3 linked regions of the Rheinheimera salexigens genome follow. The protein of the gene in region 1 interacts with the protein of each later gene in a pairwise test. Links are inferred from orthologs where the notes say so. Each region holds a gene or a part of one and is shown in the gene's direction. Other genes may lie near its edges. The genes, in order: ftsZ, BI198_RS15830 and zipA.

Region 1 (8,672 bases):
GTGTTACACGGCCGCGGTGGTGAAGACGGTAGCATGCAAGGCGCATTGCAAACCTTAGGTTTAGCCTATACCGGCAGTGGTGTTTTAGGCTCGGCCTTAGCTATGGACAAAATTCGCTGTAAGCGTTTATTTCAAGCCCAAAACTTGGCTACCGCACCTTTTGCCGTAGTGCATAGCGAAGATACCGACTTTGCCCAGCTGTTAGCCGATTTAGGCGGCAAAGTAATGGTTAAGCCTGCCAATGAAGGCTCAAGTATTGGTATGAGTGCAGCAAGTAACGTAGCCGAGCTAGAGCAAGCGATTAAAACGGCGCTGGTGTATGACAACGAAATATTAGTCGAGCGCTGGATCAGTGGTCGGGAATTTACGGTGTCTATTGTCAATAACCAAGTGTTGCCGATTATTGAAATGCGCACGCCACGTGATTTTTATGATTACGAAGCAAAATACCAAGCCAATTCAACCGAGTACTTATGCCCAGCACCGATTAGCGCTGAGCAAACTGAGCTAATGCAGCAATGTGCGTTACAAGCGTTTCAAGCTGTAGGCGCTAGCGGTTGGGGCCGGGTCGATTTAATGATGGACAGCGCAGGCCAACATTATTTATTAGAAGTAAACACTGTGCCGGGTATGACTGAAAAGTCGTTAGTGCCTATGGCCGCTAAAGCGGCAGGGATGAGTTTTCAGCAATTGGTAGTAGCGATACTTTCTCAAACAGATGCACATAGCGCTCATCAAACGGAGCAGCAACGCTAATGATTAACTGGCCGAACATGCAATTTAAACAAACAGGCGCATTCTATGCTGGCTTGGTGTTTTTCTTGTGTTCGGTTGCCGGTTTAATTTGGGCAGGGGTGGCGTTAAATACTTGGCTGCAAGGCCAACAAAATGCACCAGTGCAGCAAGTTAAACTGTATGGCGATTTTCAGCATATTGATGCTGCAGAATTGCATCACGTGTTGCAACAGCAGTATGTAGGTAACTTTTTTCGGGTGGATGTGGACCAAGTGCAGCAGTTCCTGTTACAGCAGCCTTGGGTATTTCAGGTCGCCGTGCGCAAACAATGGCCTGATGCCCTAGTGGTAGTAGTAACAGAACAACAACCGGTGGCACGTTGGAATCAGCAACAATTAATAAATAAACACGGTGCTTTGTTTAGCGCACCGTTGCAGCAGCTGAAAACCGACTTGCCCTTGTTAACTGGCCCAGAAGGCAGCGAGCAGGATGCCTTGGACATGTTCCAGCATATTCAGGGTTTATTAGCCTTGCATCAGTTTACGCCATTAACCCTGGCCTTAACTGAGCGTTTTTCATGGCAATTAACCTTAAGCAATGGCGTAGCGTTAAAGTTAGGTCGTGACGATATATTAAAACGGGTACAACGTTTTGTTGAATTGTATCCGGTGATAACTAAACATAAAAATGAACCAGTTAGCGAAGTGGATTTACGCTACGACACCGGTATAGCTGTGCGTTACAGCGATAATGATACGAAGAGAAAAGCATGACAAAGTCGTTAGAACGAGATTTGATCGTAGGTTTAGATATAGGCACTGCCCAAATTAAAGCGGTGGTAGGTGAGATCACGGCTGACAATCGCTTAAGTATTGTTGGTGTGGGTACTCATGTATCGCGCGGCATGGATAAAGGCGGCGTTAATGATCTGAACTTAGTAGTACAAGCCGTACAACGGGCGATTAATGAAGCCGAGCTAATGGCAGATTGCCATGTATCTTCAGTCTATTTAGGTATTTCTGGCAAACATATTCGTTGTCAAAACGAAAGTGGCATGGTGCCGATTAACGACACTGAGGTCACAGCAGAAGACGTATTAAATGTTATTCATGCTGCTAAGTCAGTTCCTATTTCAGCTGAACGGCGCATGTTGCATGTATTACCTCAAGAGTATTCGGTAGACATGCAAGAAGGCATTAAAAGCCCAATTGGTATGTCAGGTGTACGTATGGAAGCTAAAGCCCATATTGTCACTTGTGCTAATGATATGGCCAAGAACATTGAAAAATGTGTAGAGCGTTGTGGCTTGCAGGTTGATCAGCTTATTTTTACCGCTTTAGCCTCTAGCTATGCGGTATTAACCGATGACGAAAAAGAACTCGGTGTCTGCGTAGTGGATGTTGGCGGCGGTACAATCGACATTGCTATCTTCACTAATGGCGCTTTACGCCATACCGCAGTGATCCCGGTAGCGGGTAACCAAGTCACTAGCGATATCGCTAAAATATTCCGCACACCAATTAGTCATGCAGAAGATATTAAAGTCCAGTATGCTTGCGCGCTGCGTAGCATGGTAGGTAAAGAAGAAAGCATAGAAGTTCCTAGTGTTGGTGGTCGTCCAGCACGTTCTATGTCACGTCATACCTTGGCTGAAGTAGTTGAGCCACGTTATCAAGAATTATTTGAACTGGTACAAGAAGAAATTCGCAGCTCTGGCTTTGAAGAGCAAGTGGCTGCAGGAATTGTGCTAACCGGTGGCACCGCCAAAATGGAAGGTGCAGTAGAGTTTGCCGAAGATATATTTCAAATGCCGGTACGCGTAGGTCAGCCTATGCATATCAGCGGTTTAAAAGAGTATGTACAAGATCCGGCCTACGCCAGTGTAGTCGGGTTGTTGTTATACGGTAAAGATGCGCGCACAGAGCAGAAAAAATCTGCCGATGTTCGCAGTTCAGTGAGCAGTTTCGTTAAACGGATCAGCAGCTGGTTTAAAGGCGAGTTTTAAGATACAAGCGTAAAAAACGGAGAGAGAGCTATGTTTGAATTAATGGAAAACCACAGCCAAGAAGCTGTAATTAAAGTAATAGGTGTTGGTGGCGGCGGCGGTAACGCAGTTGAGTATATGGTTGCCAGCAATATTGAAGGGGTAGAATTTATTGCGGCTAATACGGATGCGCAAGCATTACGTAATTCGTCAGCCAATATTACCTTACAACTAGGTGCCACGGTAACTAAAGGCTTAGGTGCCGGTGCTAACCCAGAAATTGGTCGTCGTTCAGCAGAAGAAGACCGCGAAAATATCAAAAAAACTATCCAAGGTGCCGATATGATCTTTATCGCCGCTGGTATGGGTGGTGGTACAGGTACCGGTGCAGCGCCAGTGGTTGCTGAAATTGCCCGTGAGTTAGGCATTTTAACCGTTGCTGTTGTGACTAAGCCGTTTCCTTTTGAAGGTAAAAAGCGTACAGCTTATGCCGATGAAGGTATTTTAGAGCTAAGCAAGCATGTTGACTCGTTAATCACTATTCCTAACGACAAGCTATTAAAAGTATTAGGTAAAGGCACTAGTTTACTAGATGCATTTAAAGCCGCTAACAACGTATTGTTGGGTGCTGTGCAAGGTATTGCTGAATTAATTACCCGTCCGGGTTTAATTAACGTCGACTTTGCCGATGTGCGTACGGTAATGGCTGAAATGGGTACTGCTATGATGGGTAGTGGCCGTGCGTCAGGTCCAGATCGTGCAGAAGAAGCAGCAGAACAAGCAATTTCAAGCCCGTTATTAGAAGATATCGACTTATCAGGTGCTAAGGGTATTTTAGTCAACATTACAGCTGGCTTAGATATTAGTATCGAAGAGTTTGAAATCGTTGGTAATGCGGTTAAAGCCTTTGCTTCTGAAAACGCTACTGTCGTTGTAGGTGCGGTAATTGATATCGAGATGCAAGACGAATTACGTGTCACAGTTGTCGCAACAGGTATTGGTGCAGAGCGTCGTCCTGATATCAGCTTAGTGCAAAGCAACCGTCAGCAAGAAACTACACGTCCGGTGTACGGTACTGCAGGTGGCAATGCGCTGCAATCAGAAACACAAACAGTACGTGTTGAGCAGCCACAAGCGCAAACACATGCAAATACTCATGCTCATAGCCATGCTAATAGTCAGCAGCAACCTGCTACTAAAGCACAAGCAGAAAGCAAAGCGAATATTGATATTTTTGATATTCCAGCATTTTTGCGCAAGCAAGCAGACTAAGTATTAGTGCTGAGTAATGAGTGTTGAGTTTTGAGTTTTGAGTGCTGAGTTTTGAGTGCTGAGTTTAAGTGCACAGCGTTAATTGCTGAGTGCTTGGCTGGGTTAAAATTGTAGCTTAATTGCTGCATAGGCTGTTATTGCTATAAAACTGTTGCCGTTTAATGCTGCACAGCTATTAAGCAGTTGTTCAGTCAGCGTTTGATAGGGTAGCCTATTTGTGCTATGCTTCGCCGCCGTTTTGGTTAAGGGTGCTTTAAATTTTAAGCAGGACTAAATTATGACAAAACAACGTACCATCAATAAAAGTGTCAGCTCCATTGGAGTCGGATTACACAAAGGCGAAAAGGTTACGCTTACTCTCCGACCTGCGCCCGATAACACAGGCATTGTGTTTCGTCGTGTCGATCTGGATCCGATAGTTGACTTTAAAGTGTCGCCAGAACTGGTAGGCGATACCGTGATGTGTACCTGTTTGATCAACCAAGACGGTGTGCGTTTATCAACTACTGAGCATTTAATGGCGGCAGTGGCAGGTTTAGGTATAGATAACTTAGTAATTGAAGTCGATTCGGAAGAAATTCCTATTATGGACGGCAGTGCTAATCCATTTGTTTATCTATTACTTGAAGCCGGTGTATCTGAGCAGCGTTTAGCCAAAAAATTTATTCGGATTAAAAAAACAGTACGAGTAGAAGACGGTGAAAAATGGGCTGAGTTTAAGCCTTATAATGGTTTTAAAATTGACTTCGCCATCGATTTTGACCATCCGGTTATTTCTGAAACCGTACAGCATATGCAATTAGATTTCTCTGCAGCAGGTTTTATTAAAGATATAAGCCGGGCGCGTACTTTTGGTTTTTTACATGAAGTCGAATACCTTCGTGCTAATAACTTAGCCCTAGGTGGCAGTTTTGATAACGCGGTAGTGTTAGATGAATACCGGGTGTTAAATCAAGACGGCTTACGCTATGACGACGAATTTATTAAACATAAAATTCTCGACGCCGTAGGCGACTTATATATGGCAGGCCACAGTATTTTAGGTGAGTTTAGAAGCTTTAAAACCGGCCATGCTTTAAATAACCAATTGTTATGTGAAGTGCTGGCGCACCAAGAAAACTGGGAATTTGTGACCTTCGAGCACAAAGAAGAAATGCCTATTTCATATTTAGCGCCGCAGCTAGCATAAGCTAAGCTACCAGCTATCCATAAAAAGTCAGTTATTGCCTAAGCATTAGCTGACTTTTTTGTTTATACCGCACTCGATTCTTAGTCGTTAGTCACCTGCTGTTGAGTCACTTGTAACTCGTCACTTGTCACCGCAGTTTAATCATTTAGCTCTATTCTTGGCTAAATTCAATAACGCTTGCTTTAGTTTACCGTCAGCACCTGCTGCTACCGACAATAAGGCATCAGCCGCTTGCGCCGATAAATTATGTTGCATCGCAACAGGTTGGGCAATTTCTACCTTAAATTGGCGGGTTTGGCCGGTGGGTGAAGCTTCAATTTCAATGCCGGCTAAATCAGGCAAGATTTTTTTGCGAAAATTGTCTAGAATAGCATCGCGCTGCATTTTTAGCCGAGTTAGCCAAGAGGGCGAGCTGCATAAGATAATAGCTCTGCCATCGCGAATGCTGGTTACTCGGCAAAAGCTAAGTTGCTCTAGTTGTAATACCTGCGCTAATACCGTATTCAGCTGTTGCATTAGCTTAACTTGCTGCTGTTGGTTTGCTAGCGAGCTATGGGCTAATACCTTATTGATATCCTTTGGTTTTTCAGTATAACGTGCCATGAATTTAACGCGCTCAACATAATTTAATAGCCTAAGTAGTGTAACAGCTTCTGTATTTTTTGGCAGAATCTAAATTGGCTATTGAAAGCTTTAGCATTTGTCACCATATCTAGCGTATTATGGTGAGAATTTCACATAAATTACTTTCACCTTTAAATACTGGTTTGCATGAACTAGCCAGGGCTGCACTGCAGTTTTAACTTAATATGGTAACTGGATAATGTTTGGAAAACTTTTCACCAAATTAGTTGGTAGCCGCAACGACCGCTTCTTAAAAAAACTACAAAAACAAGTACAGCAAATCAATGCGCTAGAGCCGGAGTATCAAGCCTTAACCGATGACCAGCTGCAGCATAAAACTGTCGAATTTAAACAAAAAATAAAAGACGGTGCTACGCTAGACGACCTCTTAATTGAAGCTTTTGCTACCGTGCGCGAAGCCAGTACTCGGGTATTTGGTATGCGTCACTTCGACGTTCAATTACTTGGCGGTATGGTACTGCATCAGGGTAAAATTTCTGAAATGCGCACCGGTGAGGGTAAAACCTTAACCGCTACGCTACCTGCGTATCTTAATGCGTTAGGCGGCGGTAGTGTGCACGTTATTACAGTTAACGATTACTTAGCCCGTCGTGATGCTGCAACAAACGAGCCGCTGTTTACCTTTTTAGGTATGAGCGTTGGTGTCAACGTACCGGGTATGGCGCACGTTGATAAGCAAAAAGCTTATGCAGCCGATATTACCTACGGTACTAATAACGAATTTGGTTTCGATTACCTGCGTGACAATATGGCCTTCTCGCCAGACGACCGCGTTCAGCGCGATCAGGCTTTTGCTATTATCGATGAAGTTGACTCGATATTAATCGATGAAGCCCGTACACCATTAATTATCTCGGGCCCAGCGGAAGATAGCTCTGAGCTCTATCAAAAAATTGATTTGTTAGTGCCACAGCTCATTAAGCAAGAGCAAGAAGACGAAGAGGGTAAGCACGGCGATGGCCATTTCACTTTAGATGAAAAAGCGCGTCAGGTTTACTTAACCGAAGAAGGCCAAATTAAAGTTGAAGATATGCTGCGCGAAGCGGGCATGATCGGCGAGCAGGACACTTTATTCTCAGCGGCTAATATTACCTTATTACATCACGTGTATGCGGCATTACGTGCTCATCAACTATTTAAACGCGATGTCGATTACGTGGTTAAAGACGGCGAAATTGTTATTGTTGACGAACACACCGGCCGTACTATGGAAGGGCGTCGTTGGTCAGAAGGCTTACACCAAGCGGTTGAAGCCAAAGAAGGCGTTAATATTCAAAACGAAAACCAAACCCTTGCTTCTATAACCTTTCAAAACTATTTCCGCTTGTATGAAAAGCTATCCGGTATGACAGGTACAGCTGACACCGAAGCATTTGAATTTCAACAAATATATGGTCTAGAAACTATCGTGGTGCCAACAAACCGGCCTATGGTACGAAACGATATGGCCGATTTAGTCTATTTAACGGCTGAAGATAAATACCAAGCCATTATTGCCGATATTATTAAAAAGCAACAAGCTAAACGTCCGGTATTAGTGGGTACAGCTTCAATTGAAAGCTCAGAATATCTATCTGAGTTACTCAATAAAGCTAAAATCACTCACAAAGTATTAAACGCAAAATTCCATGCTAACGAAGCTGAGATTATTGCCAATGCCGGTCGGCCAGGTAATGTCACAATCGCTACTAACATGGCAGGTCGTGGTACCGATATCGTCTTAGGCGGTAGTTTACAAGCTGAACTAGCCGGTTTAACCGACGCTAGCGAAGAGCAAATTGCCCAAGTAAAAGCTGACTGGAAAATACGCCACGATGCTGTTGTTGAGTCGGGTGGTTTACATATAATAGGTACTGAGCGTCATGAATCACGTCGTATTGATAATCAGTTGCGCGGTCGTTCTGGTCGTCAAGGTGATAACGGTTCAAGCCGGTTTTATTTATCGTTAGAAGACTCGTTAATGCGTATCTTTGCTTCAGATCGGATGTCAGCCATGATGCGCCGTCTGGGTATGGAAAAAGGCGAAGCTATTGAGCATCCATGGGTCAGTCGTGCCATTGAAAATGCCCAACGAAAAGTAGAAGCGCGTAACTTCGATATTCGTAAGCAATTATTAGAATTCGATGACGTGGCTAACGATCAACGTAAAGTTGTGTACGAGCAACGTAACGAGTTATTAGACGCTTCTGATATCAGCGAAACCATTACGGTTATTCGTGGTGATGTAGTTGAAGACTTAATTAGCCAATATATTCCGCCAGAGTCGTTAGACGAAATGTGGGATATTCCGGGCTTAGAGCAGCGTTTAAAAGCTGACTACGCGTTAGAATTACCTATCACACAATGGTTAGCCGACGATAAAAAGCTGTTTGAAGAAAAGCTACGCGAGCGCATTCAGCAAGAAGTAGAAAAATCGTATCAAGAAAAAGAACAAATGGTTGGCCCAGATGTATTGCGTCAGTTCGAAAAAGCCATAATGTTGCAAAGCTTAGATACCCACTGGAAAGAACATCTAGCAGCTATGGATCACTTGCGCCAAGGCATTAACTTACGTGGTTATGCGCAAAAGAATCCTAAGCAAGAATATAAGCGCGAAGCGTTTGAATTATTCTCAGATATGCTAGAAAACTTAAAAATAGACGTTATTGGCGTACTAGCACGAGTGCAAGTTAAAGCCGCAGAAGACGTTGAAGCGGTAGACGAGCAACGCCGCAAGGCTGACGCTGTTCCGCATAGCTATCAACATGACGAAGTTGAGCAGTTAGGCGCTGACGTACCTGAGACAGCACCTGTCGAAGTAGCGCAAGGACCAGTGATCCGTGATGGCGAAAAAATTGGCCGTAACGA
Region 2 (6,488 bases), 2.5 Mb from region 1 along the record:
GTGCGGATCTGGTGTGAATTGCTTATTGTACTATTTAAAATAAATGACAATTTAAAAAACATTGCAGATAAAGAATAGGTAACTCATAGGTTTAATAAAGTCTCGCTTACAAAGCGAGGCTTTAATATTGTTTAAATGGGAATAGATTTAGCCACCCATTAAGATTTTATAGTCATTAGCACTAATTAAATTACGGTATAACAAGCCATCCAAACCTTGTAAGCCACCGGTATGAAAAAAACAAATCCGCTTATGTTTGTTTAGCTGGCCTTGTTCGATCAACTTAAATAATCCATATAAGGCTTTACCGCTATATATCGGCTCTACATGAACATTATAACTCGCCATTTCTCGACAAAAAGCTAATAGTTCAGGGCTAAATTTAGCATAACCAGCATCAGTATAATCCATATTAATAGACCAACTTGTCGCGTTAACTTCCTGAGGTAACAATTGTTTAACTCGATCCGCAATAGAAGAATCTTTGACTGCGGCTATACCTAGTACTTGGCTTTTATTTGCGGTAATAACGCCGGCTAATGTACCACCACTAGCCGTGGCTAATGCGACTAAACTTGCCTTACCATTTGGCGTATCTGTTAAATTAAGCTCTGCTACGCCTTTTGCTCCTTCGCTAGAAGAGCCACCTTCGGCTACTAATAATAATTCAGGGTGTGAGTTCGTAATAACTTGGCAAAATGTGTCATCATTGCGTAAACGGTATTCTGCTCGATTTAATAAATGAAAACGCATGCCGTGTTGTAAACAAAATTGGATGGTTGGATTGTTTAGATCTACGCTATCAGCTCTTAAATAAGTTAGACTTTTTAAACCAAGCTGGGCACATGCAGCGGCAACTGCGGCTATATGATTCGAAAATGCACCACCAAAGGTAACGATACCGTGTTTATGCTCAGCCTTAACTTTAGCAATATGGTGTTTCAGCTTTAGCCATTTATTACCTGAAAGCTGAGCGGGTCTAGTTTGCAGATGGCAGAGCCAGAGATCTATATTATTTTTTATAAGAATAGGATGTTTTACTTGCTGCCACGACGGTTTTTTAATGGTAAATAACGTACAATCATCGAGCATTTTATAGTTTTCATTACTAGGTATATAGAATTAAAGAGTATAGCGTCATTCTTAGACTAAATGACAGTGTGCTGTACTCGATGCCTATAATTCACAGCAAAATTATTGGTGCGAACTTTTTTGATTTACTGTGGCCTAACCGCTGTCCTCGATGTTGAGAGAGCTCATAACCGATGTTGAGCGAGAGCCTTGGGTTAATAAGCATTAATAATTGTTAAAGCCAGATTAATTTCATAAAAATGCAAGATAAGGCTATTCACTAGCCATAGAGTTACATAGAATAAACGACATATTCGTTAATGTGCTAAATGCTGGCGCATTGTCAAACGTAGCAGTGCAAAATTCAGCTTTATAAGGATCCGGTTTTTTCATGTTTAATAAATTGCGTGGCCTATTTTCAAACGACTTATCCATTGACCTTGGTACTGCGAACACACTTATTTATGTCAAAGACCAAGGCATAGTGCTGAACGAACCTTCAGTAGTTGCTATTCGGCAAGAACGAGCAGGTGGCCCGAAAAGCGTCGCCGCAGTAGGTCATGCCGCTAAACGCATGCTTGGCCGTACACCGGGTAACATCAAGGCCATACGGCCAATGAAAGACGGTGTTATCGCCGACTTTTATATCACCGAAAAAATGTTACAGCATTTTATTCGCCAAGCGCACAGCAATAGCTTTTTGCGTCCTAGCCCTCGGGTACTAGTCTGTGTGCCTTGCGGCTCTACCCAGGTTGAGCGCCGCGCTATTCGTGAGTCTGCACAAGGTGCTGGTGCACGTGAAGTGTATTTAATTGACGAGCCTATGGCTGCTGCTATCGGTGCCGGTTTACCGGTATCAGAAGCAACGGGCTGTATGGTAGTTGATATCGGCGGTGGTACTACAGAAGTTGCCATTATCTCTTTAAATGGTGTGGTGTACTCTTCTTCCGTACGTATTGGTGGTGATAAATTTGACGATTCAATCGTCAGTTATATTCGTCGCAATTACGGTATTTTAATTGGTGAAGCCACGGCTGAGAGAATTAAAACCGAAATCGGTTCGGCTTACCCAAGTGATGACGTACTAGAAATTGAAGTGCGCGGTAGAAACCTAGCCGAAGGTGTGCCACGTAGTTTCACGTTAACCAGTAATGAAATACTGGAAGCGTTACAAGAACCTCTAGCTGGCATTGTTAGCGCAGTAATGGTGGCTTTAGAGCAATCGCCACCAGAATTAGCGTCAGATATTTCTGAGCGCGGTATGGTATTAACCGGTGGTGGTGCTTTATTACGTGATTTAGACCGCTTACTAATGGAAGAAACCGGTATTCCAGTTGTGATCGCAGATGATCCACTTACCTGTGTTGCACGCGGCGGCGGTAAAGCATTAGAAATGATTGATATGCATGGTGGTGATGTATTCAGTTATGATTAATGGGAATGGCACTGCGCGGCCTTGCTAAATGAATACCTTACATCATGAATATTTTATATAAATGAATACTATGTATCGTCGAGGCCCGTCATTATTCCTACGCTTATTTTTAGCAGTGCTATGTAGCGTAGGTTTAATGTTTGTTGATCGCTACACCGATAGCTCCACCCAACTGCGCAGCTATCTTACTGCTGCAGCCAGCCCATTATTTTATATTGCCAGCTTACCTGAGACCTTATTTTCGGGTGCCTCAGAGCAATTTATGTCGCAACATGCGTTATTAGAAGAAAACGGCCGTTTAAAGCAGAAGCTTTTGCAACAGAGTGGCCAGCTGCAATTACTAAATTACCTGCAACAAGAAAACACTAAATTACGGGCGTTATTGGGCGCTTCGCCGTCTAAAGATGGCCAGCATTTAATTGCAGAAGTTTTAGCCGTTTATAGTCATCCGTTTAGTCATCAAGTGGTGTTAAATAAAGGCCGCAGCGATGGCGTGACCGAGCAGCAAGCCATTATTGATGAAAAAGGTATTGTAGGGCAAATTGTGAGTGTTGGCCCCAATACGAGCAGAGCACTGTTAATTTCTGATAATACTCATGCCATTGCAGTACGTGCCGAGCGCACCGGCGTGCGTGCTGTAGTCGAAGGCCTTGGCCAGTGGGACCAACTGCGTGTAGTACATTTACCTCACAGTACTGATATTCGTGAAGGAGACCGTTTATTGTCTTCTGGCTTAGATGGTGTATTTCCCGAGGGATATCCGGTAGCTAAAGTGATTAGAATTAACCAAGATGCCAGTCAGCCGTTTATGTTGGTGTATGCCGAGCCTTTTGCTCAGCTAGATCGGGTGCGGCATGTGTTGTTATTGTCTGCTATTCCGGCAGTAACTTTGCCCATAGCCTTGCCAGTACCACTACAGGAGCAGCCCGATGCGTAAAGCACAAGGAATTGGCTTCGTTTACTTATCGCTATTTATTGCCTTAATACTTACCGTCATGCCGCTGCCACAAGTGGTTAAGCTAGCTCGTCCAGATTGGACCTTGCTGGTATTAATGTATTGGACACTAGCGATGCCGCATCGGGTCAGTATAGGTACGGCCTTCGTGTTTGGCTTTATGGTAGATGTGTTAGTGGGCACCGTATTAGGCGTCAATGCTTTAACGTATTCAGTCGTAATTTATATAGTGGCCTCTAATTACCTAAAAATACGCAACTTTTCAGTTATTCAGCAAGCACTATTATTGAGTATATTATTAGCCTTTTATCACTTGTTTTTATTTTGGTTAAGTCACTTTTTAGTCGGCGTATATTTTTTAGCTGAATATTTATGGCCAGTGTTAACTGGTATGTTAGCGTGGCCTTGGTTATTCTGGCTATTAAGGCGTTATCGTCGTCAATTAAAGATCCAGTAATGCAACCAAACATGTATCCAAAAATAGCACTTGCCTCGGCTTCTCCTCGGCGACGTGAACTATTAACTCAGCTCGGTGTTGAGTTTCAGCTTATCGCAGCCAATATTGATGAAACCCCTTATACTGATGAAATACCGGCAGATTATGTCCAGCGTTTGGCGTTAGCCAAAGCGCAAGCTGGCTTAGCCCGATTAAGCGCAGAGTTACCAACCTTAGGCTCGGATACCATCGTGGTGGTGCAACAACAAATTTTAGGCAAACCAACCGACTTTGCTGACTTTCAGCGCATGATGGCCATGCTGTCGGGTAGTGTGCATCAAGTGATGACGGCTGTTGCCTTAGTAGACAGTCAGCGCAGCTTAAGTACGCTAGTGCAAACAGAAGTACATTTCCGATTATTAAACCCCGCTGAAATATTGCATTATTGGCAAAGTGGCGAACCTCAAGATAAAGCGGGAGGATACGGTATTCAAGGCTTAGCTGGCCGTTTCGTCGAACGAATTAATGGCAGCTATAGCGCGGTAGTTGGCTTACCCTTGTGTCAAACAGAACGTTTATTACAACGATGGCAGGAGCAGGTATGAGCGCAGAATTATTGCTAAACGTGACACCAAGCGAAACCCGGGTAGCGTTAATTGAAAATGGCGTTTTACAAGAGCTGCATATTGAACGCCAAGCAAAACTCGGATTAGTCGGTAATATCTACGTTGGCAAAGTCAGCCGTGTGTTACCGGGTATGCAAGCCGCTTTTGTTAATATCGGTTTAGATAAAGCCGCATTTTTACATGCCTCAGATATCGTGCAGCCTGACAATTTAGCTGATCTTGATAACAGAACCGCAACCAGCAAAGATATTCGGGTGCTGGTACATGAAGGCCAATATTTACTGGTTCAAGTGGTGAAAGATCCGCTAGGTACTAAAGGTGCACGTTTAACCACTGATATTACCATACCGTCGCGCTACTTAGTTTTTATGCCTGGCTCAGCTCATGTTGGTGTTTCACAACGCTTAGAAAGTGATGAAGAGCGCACGCGTTTAAAAGACATTGTTAGCCAATTTAATGATGACAGCGGTGGTTTTATTGTCCGCACGGCTGCTGAAGGTGCTAAAGAAGAAGAACTGGCTCAAGATGCCCGCTTTTTAAAAAAGCTTTGGGCAAAAATTATCAAAAGAAAACAAAAGACCCGTAAAGAAGGTGTGGTTTACGAAGACCTAACCCTAGCCTATCGCATTTTACGTGACTTTGTTGGCGCTGATTTAGAACGCGTAAGAGTCGATTCTAAAATAACCTACCAGCAGCTTACCGCTTTTTGCGAAGAGTTTATGCCGCATATCTCACCTTTGCTGGAGTATTATCCAGGCGAGCGGCCCATATTTGATATGTTTGATGTTGAAAATGAAATTCAACGGGCATTAGAGCGTAAAGTCACGCTTAAAAGTGGCGGCTACCTAATTATCGATCAAACAGAAGCCATGACCACGATTGATATTAATACCGGTGCTTTTGTTGGCCATCGCAATTTAGAAGATACTATTTTTAATACTAATGCCGAAGCAACTCAGGCTATTGCTCGGCAATTACGCTTACGAAATTTAGGCGGTATTATTATTATCGACTTTATTGATATGCAAAGTACCGAGCATCAAAAACGGGTGTTTCATAGCTTAGAACTGGCGCTAGCACGAGATCGGGCCAGAACTAACATTCATGGCTTTTCTGCGTTAGGCTTAGTTGAAATGACCCGAAAACGTACCCGAGAAAGTTTAGAGCATATACTTTGCTCAGAATGTCCGGTATGTGAAGGTCGTGGCAGTTTAAAAACCGTTGAAACCGTGTGCTTTGAAGTGCTACGTGAAATAGTCCGCGTTAATCGGGCTTATGCTGCAGATAAGTTTGTGGTTTATGTATCACCGGCAGTGAAAGATGCACTAACCAATGACGAGTTTCATAACTTAGCAGAATTACAGGTATTTATTGGCAAGCAAATTAGTATCCATACTGAACCGCTGTATAGCCAAGAGCAATTTGATGTGGTGATGATGTAGTGTCTAAAATAAAACAGTTTTCTTTCTTCTGCTTACATAAGCTCTGGTTGGCGTTAGCTATCAGTGTAGTGTTGTTGGCGGTAGTAATTTCTGTTTTACGCTATAGCTTGCCATATGCAGATAATTATAAGCTGCAACTCGAGCAATTTATTGCTGAGAAATATTCAGCTGAAGTGAAAATTGGAGAATTAAGTGCCGGCTGGCAAAAGTTTGGTCCGGCGTTATTGGTTAAAGATTTACGCTTAGAGCATCAGGGGCAAACCCAACTCTATATTGGTGAAACCCGCGTTCGATTAGACTTTTGGCGCAGCTTAACCAGTTTTAAACTTACCGCGCAGCACTTTGAGCTTAGCCGCTTAAAATACTATGTTGATGCCGATAGCTTATTTAGTGTTGAAAATACCACTGATTTAAGCGACACCCCAATATTAACCGCGCTTGAGCAATTGTTTTTTCATCAATTAACCTATTTTTCAGTCGTCGATAGCCAATTTATCTTACAAGATGATAGCAGTGACGATGT
Region 3 (8,549 bases), 590 kb from region 1 along the record:
GAATTAGTGGTTTATCCCAATAACCTAATCGTCTCACGGCCGGTTATTGTACTGCCGAATAAAAGCCGTAAAATTTCTACCCAACATAAAGTGGTAGAGAAAGCGCAAAAATGGCGGCGTAAAGTGCTGATAAATCAGAAAAATGATTAATTTTACTGATAGCAGTACTTTTAGCAATCTGCTACATTTAGCCAAGTTGGCAAAACAATAATAATTAATGCTTAGCTAAAATGCGCTTAAAACATATAAAACTTTCTGGGTTTAAGTCCTTTGTGGACTTAACCACAGTGCCCTTTATGCAGCAAATGACTGCTGTAGTAGGGCCTAATGGCTGCGGTAAATCTAACGTTATCGACGCGGTGCGTTGGGTGCTGGGTGAAAGTTCAGCTAAAAACCTGCGTGGCGATGCCATGACAGATGTTATTTTTAATGGTTCATCGCAGCGAAAGCCGGTATCACAAGCCTCTGTCGAATTATTATTTGAAAACACTCAAGGTCATATTAACGGCAATTTAGCCGATCGTAGCGAAATTGCCGTTAAGCGTATTGTTACCCGTGATGCCCAATCCACTTACTATCTTAATGGCACTAAATGTCGCCGTCGTGATATTACCGATATTTTTCTCGGTACCGGCTTAGGTCCGCGTAGTTATGCCATTATTGAACAAGGTATGATTTCACGCTTAATCGAATCTAAACCACAAGAGTTACGGGTTTTTATTGAAGAAGCCGCCGGTATATCTAAATATAAAGAACGTCGCCGTGATACTGAAAACCGCATTAAACGCACCCGCGAAAACTTAGCGCGCTTAAGTGATATTCGAGATGAACTGGCTAAAAACATAGAAAAATTAAAACGCCAAGCTACATCTGCACAACGCTATAAAGAACTTAAAGCCCAAGAGCGCAAGCTTAAAGCAGAACTAACCAGCATCAAATGGCTGAGCTATAACACCCGATTAGAGCAACTAGAGCTCCAGCTTAGCCAACAAACCACCGAACTAGAAAAGTATCATGCTGATCAAAGCAGTGAGCAACGTCAACTCGTCGCCTTAAAAGAGCAAGCTTTACAATCACGGCAAAAATTTGAACAATTACAAGCCAGCTTTTATCAATTAGGCAGCGTTATTACGCGATTAGAGCAGCAAATCTTACATCAACGCCAGCAGCAGCAGCAGCTCAGTCAACAGCTGTTGCAAGCCGAGCAAAGCTTACAACAAAGCGATAGCTTTATGGCTAGTGAGCAGCAGCAATACCAGCAGGTATCACTGCAAATAGCAGAAGATGAACCCGAAATCGCCATGCTGGATCAGCAACTGATTGAGTTAGAGCTGCAATTAGCATCGCTAGAGCAACAACAACTTAATGCGCAACAAGCTTATCAGCAATGGCAGCAACAACAGTTTCAATTGCAAAAGCAGCAACAACAATTAAGTATGCAGCTGCAAAACCAGCAACAACTGCAACAGCAATTAAATCAACAACAGCTGCAATTGCAACAGGATATTACCCAGTTAGCGATAACACCGTTAGTCGAGCAATGTCAGCAGCAACAGCAACAGCTTGAATTAGCTGAACAACATTATCTGCAACAACAAGTGCAATATGCTGCTATCGAACAAGAAGTATCGCAGCAAACTGAGTTGTTGCAGCAGGTTAAACAACAGTTGCAACAACAAACTATGCTAAGGCAGAGTTTACAACTAGAGCAGCAACGCTTAACCCAACAGCAGCAACAACAAGATAACCAACAGCAGCAACTATTGCGCCAGTTAGAAGTCAAACCAGGCTGGGCATTGGCTGTCACTATGGTGCTAGGAAAATTACAGCACGCTAATGTTGTAGCCGATGCTGATTCTAAATCTACTCAGAGCCAAGAAAGCTTTGTGCGTGCTGCAACAGCGATTGCTACAAACTCTGCAACTGAAAACTGTTTAAGCAGTGTTATTGTCAGCGGTGTCTATCCACAAAGCTTTGATCAAGTGTTATTGGCTAGAAATGCAGCAGACGCCTATGCACTTCAGTCTTCGTTAAGCTTGGGGCAGTCTATTATAAGCGCTGATGGTGTTTGGCTGGGAACTAACTGGGGGCTATATGCGGGCGCTGAGCAAGATAATTACTTGCAAATTTCAGAGCGTCTTACTGAATTAAAGCCACAACTTAATACTGCTGAGTTATCTTTTCAGCAAGCTGAAGCTGGCATGCTAAAGCAACAACAGCAATTAACGCTGTTAACGGAAAAGCAGCGATTACAACAGCAGCAACTCAGCACAGCTCAGCAGCAGATGCATCAGCAACAAACGACGCTACTGTTAGCAAAGCAAGCCTTACAGCAAGCTGAAAAACAATACGCGAAGTTAGTCAGTGACAGTGAAGCTATGGCGTTAAACCACGCTGTACTACTGGAGAAAGTTGCAGAATATAAAACACAGTTAGCGTTGTGTGAAGCGCAATTGCTAACGCATGAACAGCAGCAACAGCAATTAACAGAGCAGCAACAGCAGTATCAGCATAAGTTAACCCAGCATAAAGCTCACTATGAGCAAAAACGTCAGCAGCATCAGCAGTTAGTGTTGCAATGTAAGATGAGTCAGCAGCAACAGCAGACGTTAGCCCTAAGTCTGCAGCGAGCTAAGCAACAGCAGCAGCAGTTGCATGAGCAAGTGGTGCAGTTTAAGCTGAAGTTACAGCAAGATGATGAGCCCGAATTATTATTGCAAGAACAGTTGCAGCAAACATTGTTAACGCTGGAACAGGCAGAGCAGGATATGCACCGCCAACAAGATATCGTGTCTGAACTAGAACAGCGAATTCGCCAACTAGAGCAAGGCCAGCAGGGTATTGAGCAATTAGTGCAAAATAAACGTGCTGGGTTAGAGGCTTTACGAGTAGAAGCTGAAGGTTATCGGGTTCGGGCTAATAATATGTTGGAGCAATTAGCACAACAACAAGCTAATATAAAGCAAGTATTGGCAGAATTAGTATCACAAGCGGATGAAGCGCATTGGCAGCAGCAATTAGAGTTGACTACTGAAGCCATTCAGCGCCTTGGAGCAATTAATTTAGCTGCGATTGATGAATATGAGCAACAAGCTGAGCGCAAAAATTATCTTGATGCCCAAAATGACGATTTACATGCAGCGATGGAAACATTAGAAACTGCTATACGTAAAATAGATAAAGAAACTCGGCAAAAGTTTAAGCAAACTTTTGATCAGGTAAACGAAGGTTTAAAAAGTTTGTTTCCCAAAGTATTTGGCGGTGGTAGTGCTTATTTAGCGTTGACCGAAGACGATTTGCTGGAAACGGGGGTCAGCATTATGGCGCGCCCGCCAGGGAAAAAAAAACAGTACAATACATTTATTATCCGGTGGTGAAAAAGCGCTAACCGCTTTATCATTAGTGTTTTCGATATTTAAGCTTAATCCAGCGCCGTTTTGTATGTTAGATGAGGTTGATGCCCCATTAGATGATGCTAACGTCGGACGGTTTTGTAATTTGGTGCGAGAAATGTCAGAAACAGTACAATTTATTTATATTAGCCACAATAAAATTGCTATGGAAATGGCGACACAGTTAATGGGCGTGACCATGCAAGAGCCTGGCGTGTCACGCGTCGTGGCTGTGGATGTGGACGATGCTGTTAAAATGACAACAGCTTCCTAGACAAAGGTAATCTAATGAGTGATTTTCGTATAGTATTAATTATCATTGGTGCGTTAGTGTTAACAGCCTTGCTAGTGCATGGTCTGTGGACGGTGCGTAAGAATAGCGGCCAACCTAAGCATCGCTATTATGATGAAAGCAAGCAACCTGATGAAGCACTGCCTACTAAAACCGAAGGCTTTGATGAGTTAGGACTGGGTGAAGTAAGAGTGGTTAGGCAAGGTGCTCAAAAGAGCAGTGCTAAAGTGCCGGCCAATTCAGCTTTATCAACACCCGCTATGGCTAGACCAACAGCGACTCAGCCTATAACGGCTAGGCCTGTAACCGCTAGGCCAGAACAGCAAACAGAATTAGCTTTTACTGCTAACGAAGAGCCTGAGCTGAATTTTTCCGCTTTAGCCGAAGATGATCAGTCAAGTTTGCCGCTAGATGATACTGGGTACCAGCAAGATGACTCTGGGTACCTGCAGGATGATACTGATGAAAAAAATACGCTGTCTCAGCCAAGTGAAGTATTAATTTTATATGTGTTATTGGCTGAAAATGAAGAAATTAAAGGTGAAGACCTATTAAGTACATTACTGACTCTGGGCTTTAAATACGGTGATATGGATATTTTTCATCGTCACACCGATAGCTCAGGTTCTGGCGAAGTATTATTTAGTTTGGCCAATATGTTTAATCCAGGCACCTTCGATTTAGATAACATGGACAAACTTAACACCCGAGGTGTTAGTTTATTTATGACATTGCCAGGCCCTGGCGATGCGTTGCAAAACTTTAACTTAATGCATAATGCAGCCAAAAAATTGGCCAGCGAGTTTTCAGGCCAAGTATTAGATGGTCAACGCAGCGTGCTAACCGTACAAACTGTGCGCCATTATGTCGATAAAATACGTGAGTTTCAGCGTCAAAAGTTGATCCATGGTTAACCGTTAATCACTGCTGCTAGCCTTATGAATAAAACGGCAGGTTATTTCCCTGCCGTTTTTGTTAGGTTAATATCAGTGATGCTTTTTTAAGAGTATCCCCATCATGTCTCAGTCTCTTGTCTTACAATTACAACAATTACGTCAGCAATTAGAGCAATATAGTTATCAATATTATGTGTTAGATCAGCCAACGGTGCCTGATTCAGAATACGATCGATTATTTCAGCAATTACAACGCATTGAGGCTGAACATCCAGAGTTAATTAGCAGCACGTCACCCACTCAACGCGTGGGTGCTAAGCCATTAGCCAAATTTAGCCAGGTACAACATCAGATACCCATGTTATCGCTGGATAATGCCTTTGATGACGAATCATTCTTTGCCTTTACCAAACGCATCGCCGACAGCTTAGATAGCAGCGCGGAATTTAGTTTTTGCTCTGAGCCGAAATTAGATGGTTTAGCCGTCAGTATCCGTTATGAAAATGGCGAATTAGTGCAAGCGGCCACTCGTGGTGATGGAAGTACCGGTGAAAATATTACCACAAACGTTAAAACTATCCGGGCCATTCCGCTGCGTTTACAAGGTGATGTACCAGAAGTATTAGAAGTGCGCGGTGAAGTATTTATGCCACTGGCCGGATTTAATGCCATGAACGATGCAGCGGCTAAAGCAGGGCAAAAAATATTTGCTAACCCGCGCAATGCCGCCGCAGGCAGTTTACGCCAATTAGATGCCAAAATTACCGCTCAGCGACCACTAATGTTTTATGCTTATGGTATAGGTGAAGTAATTGATAGCAACAAAAAGTTAGCGACAGACAGCCATTACCAACAACTGATGCAATTAAAGCAATGGGGTATGCCAATATGCCCTGAAGTACGCCAAGTCAAAGGCAGCCAAGCGGCACTAGATTATTATCAGCATATTATGCAGCAGCGCGATTCATTAGCTTATGAAATTGACGGCGTGGTTATTAAAGTGGATTCATTAGCGCAACAGCAAGCCTTGGGCTTTGTTGCCAGAGCGCCGCGCTGGGCCGTTGCTTTTAAGTTTCCAGCCCAAGAGATGCTTACCAAGTTATTAGCCGTAGAATTTCAAGTGGGCCGCACCGGCGCTATTACGCCTGTTGCCCGTTTGGCGCCAGTCAATGTCGGTGGTGTTACTGTTAGCAATGCCACCTTACATAACCAAGATGAGATAGCGCGTTTAGGTATTAAAGTCGGCGATCAAGTTATTGTGCGCCGAGCAGGTGACGTGATCCCGCAAATTGTCTCAGTGGTGTTAGAGCAACGCCCTGATGATGCCAGTGACATTGTGTTTCCAACCCAGTGTCCTGTTTGTGATTCTCATATCGAGCGCATTAGCGGAGAAGCTGCAGCCCGCTGTAGTGGCGGTTTATTCTGCGGCGCGCAATTAAAAGAATCTATTAAGCACTTTGTCTCGCGTAAAGCGATGGATATAGATGGCTTTGGTGATAAGTTAGCCGAGCAATTAGTTGAACAAGGGTTAATAAAAACCCCTGCCGATATTTACCAGCTAGATATGCCCAGCTTATTGGGTTTAGAGCGCATGGCAGAAAAATCGGCGATGAACTTGCTGCATGCTATTAGGCAGTCAAAACAAACCACGCTTGCGCGCTTTATTTATGCCTTAGGTATTCGTGACGTGGGCGAGGCGACAGCTATAAGCTTAGCTAATCATTTTACTACGCTACCGGCTATTCAGCAGGCAAGTATCGAGCAGTTACAACAAGTAGACGACGTGGGCACTGTCGTAGCCGAGCGCGTGCAGAGCTTTTTTGCCGAAGAGCATAATCAAACCGTGATCACGCAGTTATGCCAAGCGGATATCCACTGGCCAGAAATAGCTAAATTAGAGCAGACGGAGCAGCCCTTAGCCGGTCAAACCTTAGTGTTAACAGGTACCTTAACCAGTATGGGGCGCGATGATGCTAAAGCTAAGCTACAGCGGTTAGGCGCTAAAGTATCGGGCTCTGTCTCGGCGAAAACCCACGCGGTAATCGCCGGTGATAATGCGGGCTCTAAATTAGTCAAAGCCAATGAGCTAAATGTGACTGTTTGGAGTGAGCAAGAGATGCTGGATGTATTTAATCAGTATGGAGTAAATTAATTGGCCGATTTATTAAATTCATTACTAAACGAGTGGGGCAGTTTGTTTCGGCCTTATGTACGAGATATCGCCTTAGCAATGGTTGCTACTTGCTTAGTGGTATTTGGTGATGACTTAAACCGAGCCGTTAGACGGCAAATTGCCCATATGCACTTTTTTTGGCGTACCAGTATTTTTATACTACTTTGTGCTTTTGGCTATGGTGCCTTAACCATATTGTTAACCCCAGTGGTGGCCAAGCAATTAGCTAAATTTAGTAATCAGTGGTTACCTTGGTTTTGTTTAGCCATATTTATAATACTAGGCAGTTTGGCCCAGCGCAGACGCCAGCTATGAAGTATTTAGTATGACGCTCTCGCTGTGAAAGAATATAATATATTTCCAGTCTTAGACGATCATGGGCTGCATAAAGTGCCTATGCGTTTATATTGGTTATTATTGCTATTGTTGCGGCCCTATATAAGCTGGGTGTTAGTGCTAACCTTGCCCGAATCGCAACGCGATATATTGTCGTTAATCTATCCGTTGCAATTCGACTTTATCATAGCTTGCGCCATTGCCAGCCCATTATTACTGATATTAGCCGCGATTAGCCAACGTAAACCCAAAGGTCAAGCGTGGTGGTTTCAAGTCTGGCGGCACAGCCGAATCATATTATTGCTGGTGGCGATAATTGATTTATTGCTAACCATTAAACACCTGCCAGACCAAGTCATGCTAGATGCGCCATGGCGCATACTTGCTCCTATCGCAATAAGTGTTGGCATCTTGTGGCTAATGCGCTCGCGTACTTTAGGTTTAGTGTTTGCCGAATGGCCAACTGCTGAAGATAAAAAGAAAACAGCTAATAAATAAACTAACCAAATCACAGTGGCCTAAATATTTCTGTCGCAATAGCATTAAAATAGCGCTCAATTTTTGCATTGTCGGTATTAATTTGCATGGCAATGGCGATTTTTTTATCAGGATAATAAGCCAGTAGGGAGTTATAGCCTGGAAAAAATCCATGATGACGATAACAGCTGCCGAATTCTGTTTTTATTATGTTAATGCCCAAACCGTAACCGAGCACTGGGCCTAACGTATTTGGCGGCTGTTCAGGTTTTGCTATAGATGTCAGCATTTGGTTTAGTAAATGCGGCGTAATAGCCTTACCCTCGAAAAGCCCTTTGGCCCAACGAACCAGATCTGATGATGTGCTAACGATACCGCCACCGGTCCATTCAATTGATGGATGAAACACAAGTTGGTTGTCTGCAATCACCCGTTTTGGTATACCGAATAAACGCCGACTCTGCCTAGCATAGCCTTGCACTATGCCAGGGATGTCGCGGCGATGAAGTGGAACAGTATCGGTTAATTGCAGCGGTATTAGAATGCGCTTAGACAACTCATGATAATAACTGTGTGAACTGGCTTTCTCGATAATGATGCCGATGAGTATGTAACCAGTATCACTATAATGGAACCCTGTGCCAGGCAAAAACAGCGGCTTGCGATCTAGCGCGAATTGCAGCAGTTTATGCGGTTCAATGGCTTGAGCTGGATTGTCAGACTTAAGGATGTTCTTTATATAGTTCGCAAAGTCTGTACCAGTGTCATAAACATGATCGATAATACCGCTGCTATGATTCAGCAAATGACGTAAGGTAATGACGTTATAATTTGGCAACCGACAAAACCAGTCCGCGTCTACAAACCACTTAGATATAGGTGTATCAAGTTCGACTACGCCATCAGCCACCATACTAAGTACCACAGCGGCAACAAAGGTTTTACCAATGCTACCCGCTGGCATGCGTGCATTACAGGTCATA

What was found.
Region 2: the proteins of ftsZ (region 1) and BI198_RS15830 interact in binary tests that used the Escherichia coli proteins (3 or more experiments, as listed by UniProt). The link is inferred for Rheinheimera salexigens from one-to-one orthologs.
Region 3: the proteins of ftsZ (region 1) and zipA interact in binary tests that used the Escherichia coli proteins (3 or more experiments, as listed by UniProt). The link is inferred for Rheinheimera salexigens from one-to-one orthologs.

What each region holds. Positions count from the first base shown.
Region 1 is NZ_MKEK01000001.1:954,314-962,985, forward strand. Bases 1,955-4,880 are described here. They hold ftsZ (cell division protein FtsZ), read left to right. Parts: upstream 1,955-2,770; coding sequence 2,771-3,991; downstream 3,992-4,880. Other genes in these bases: ftsA (cell division protein FtsA), read left to right, coding at 1,955-2,740; lpxC (UDP-3-O-acyl-N-acetylglucosamine deacetylase), read left to right, coding at 4,269-4,880. In the rest of the region: BI198_RS04450 (D-alanine--D-alanine ligase), read left to right, coding at 1-756; BI198_RS04455 (cell division protein FtsQ/DivIB), read left to right, coding at 756-1,508; more of ftsA, read left to right, coding at 1,505-1,954; more of lpxC, read left to right, coding at 4,881-5,180; BI198_RS04475 (DciA family protein), read right to left, coding at 5,322-5,783; preprotein translocase subunit SecA, read left to right, coding at 6,004-8,672. UniProt on the Escherichia coli protein: Essential cell division protein that forms a contractile ring structure (Z ring) at the future cell division site. The regulation of the ring assembly controls the timing and the location of cell division.
Region 2 is NZ_MKEK01000001.1:3,432,104-3,438,591, reverse strand. What follows is about bases 671-3,484. They hold BI198_RS15830 (rod shape-determining protein), read left to right. Parts: upstream 671-1,462; coding sequence 1,463-2,506; downstream 2,507-3,484. Other genes in these bases: mreD (rod shape-determining protein MreD), read left to right, coding at 3,436-3,484; mreC (rod shape-determining protein MreC), read left to right, coding at 2,568-3,443; BI198_RS15835 (1-aminocyclopropane-1-carboxylate deaminase/D-cysteine desulfhydrase), read right to left, coding at 671-1,092. Outside these bases: BI198_RS15840 (DUF4282 domain-containing protein), read left to right, coding at 1-78; more of BI198_RS15835, read right to left, coding at 148-670; more of mreD, read left to right, coding at 3,485-3,918; BI198_RS15815 (Maf family protein), read left to right, coding at 3,918-4,502; rng (ribonuclease G), read left to right, coding at 4,499-5,965; BI198_RS15805 (YhdP family protein), read left to right, coding at 5,965-6,488. UniProt on the Escherichia coli protein: Forms membrane-associated dynamic filaments that are essential for cell shape determination. Acts by regulating cell wall synthesis and cell elongation, and thus cell shape.
Region 3 is NZ_MKEK01000001.1:1,544,739-1,553,287, forward strand. What follows is about bases 2,837-5,639. They hold zipA (cell division protein ZipA), read left to right. Parts: upstream 2,837-3,680; coding sequence 3,681-4,598; downstream 4,599-5,639. Other genes in these bases: ligA (NAD-dependent DNA ligase LigA), read left to right, coding at 4,702-5,639. Outside these bases: BI198_RS07135 (mechanosensitive ion channel domain-containing protein), read left to right, coding at 1-150; more of ligA, read left to right, coding at 5,640-6,732; BI198_RS07155 (DUF3392 domain-containing protein), read left to right, coding at 6,733-7,068; BI198_RS07160 (DUF2919 family protein), read left to right, coding at 7,093-7,587; BI198_RS07165 (serine hydrolase domain-containing protein), read right to left, coding at 7,598-8,549. UniProt on the Escherichia coli protein: Essential cell division protein that stabilizes the FtsZ protofilaments by cross-linking them and that serves as a cytoplasmic membrane anchor for the Z ring.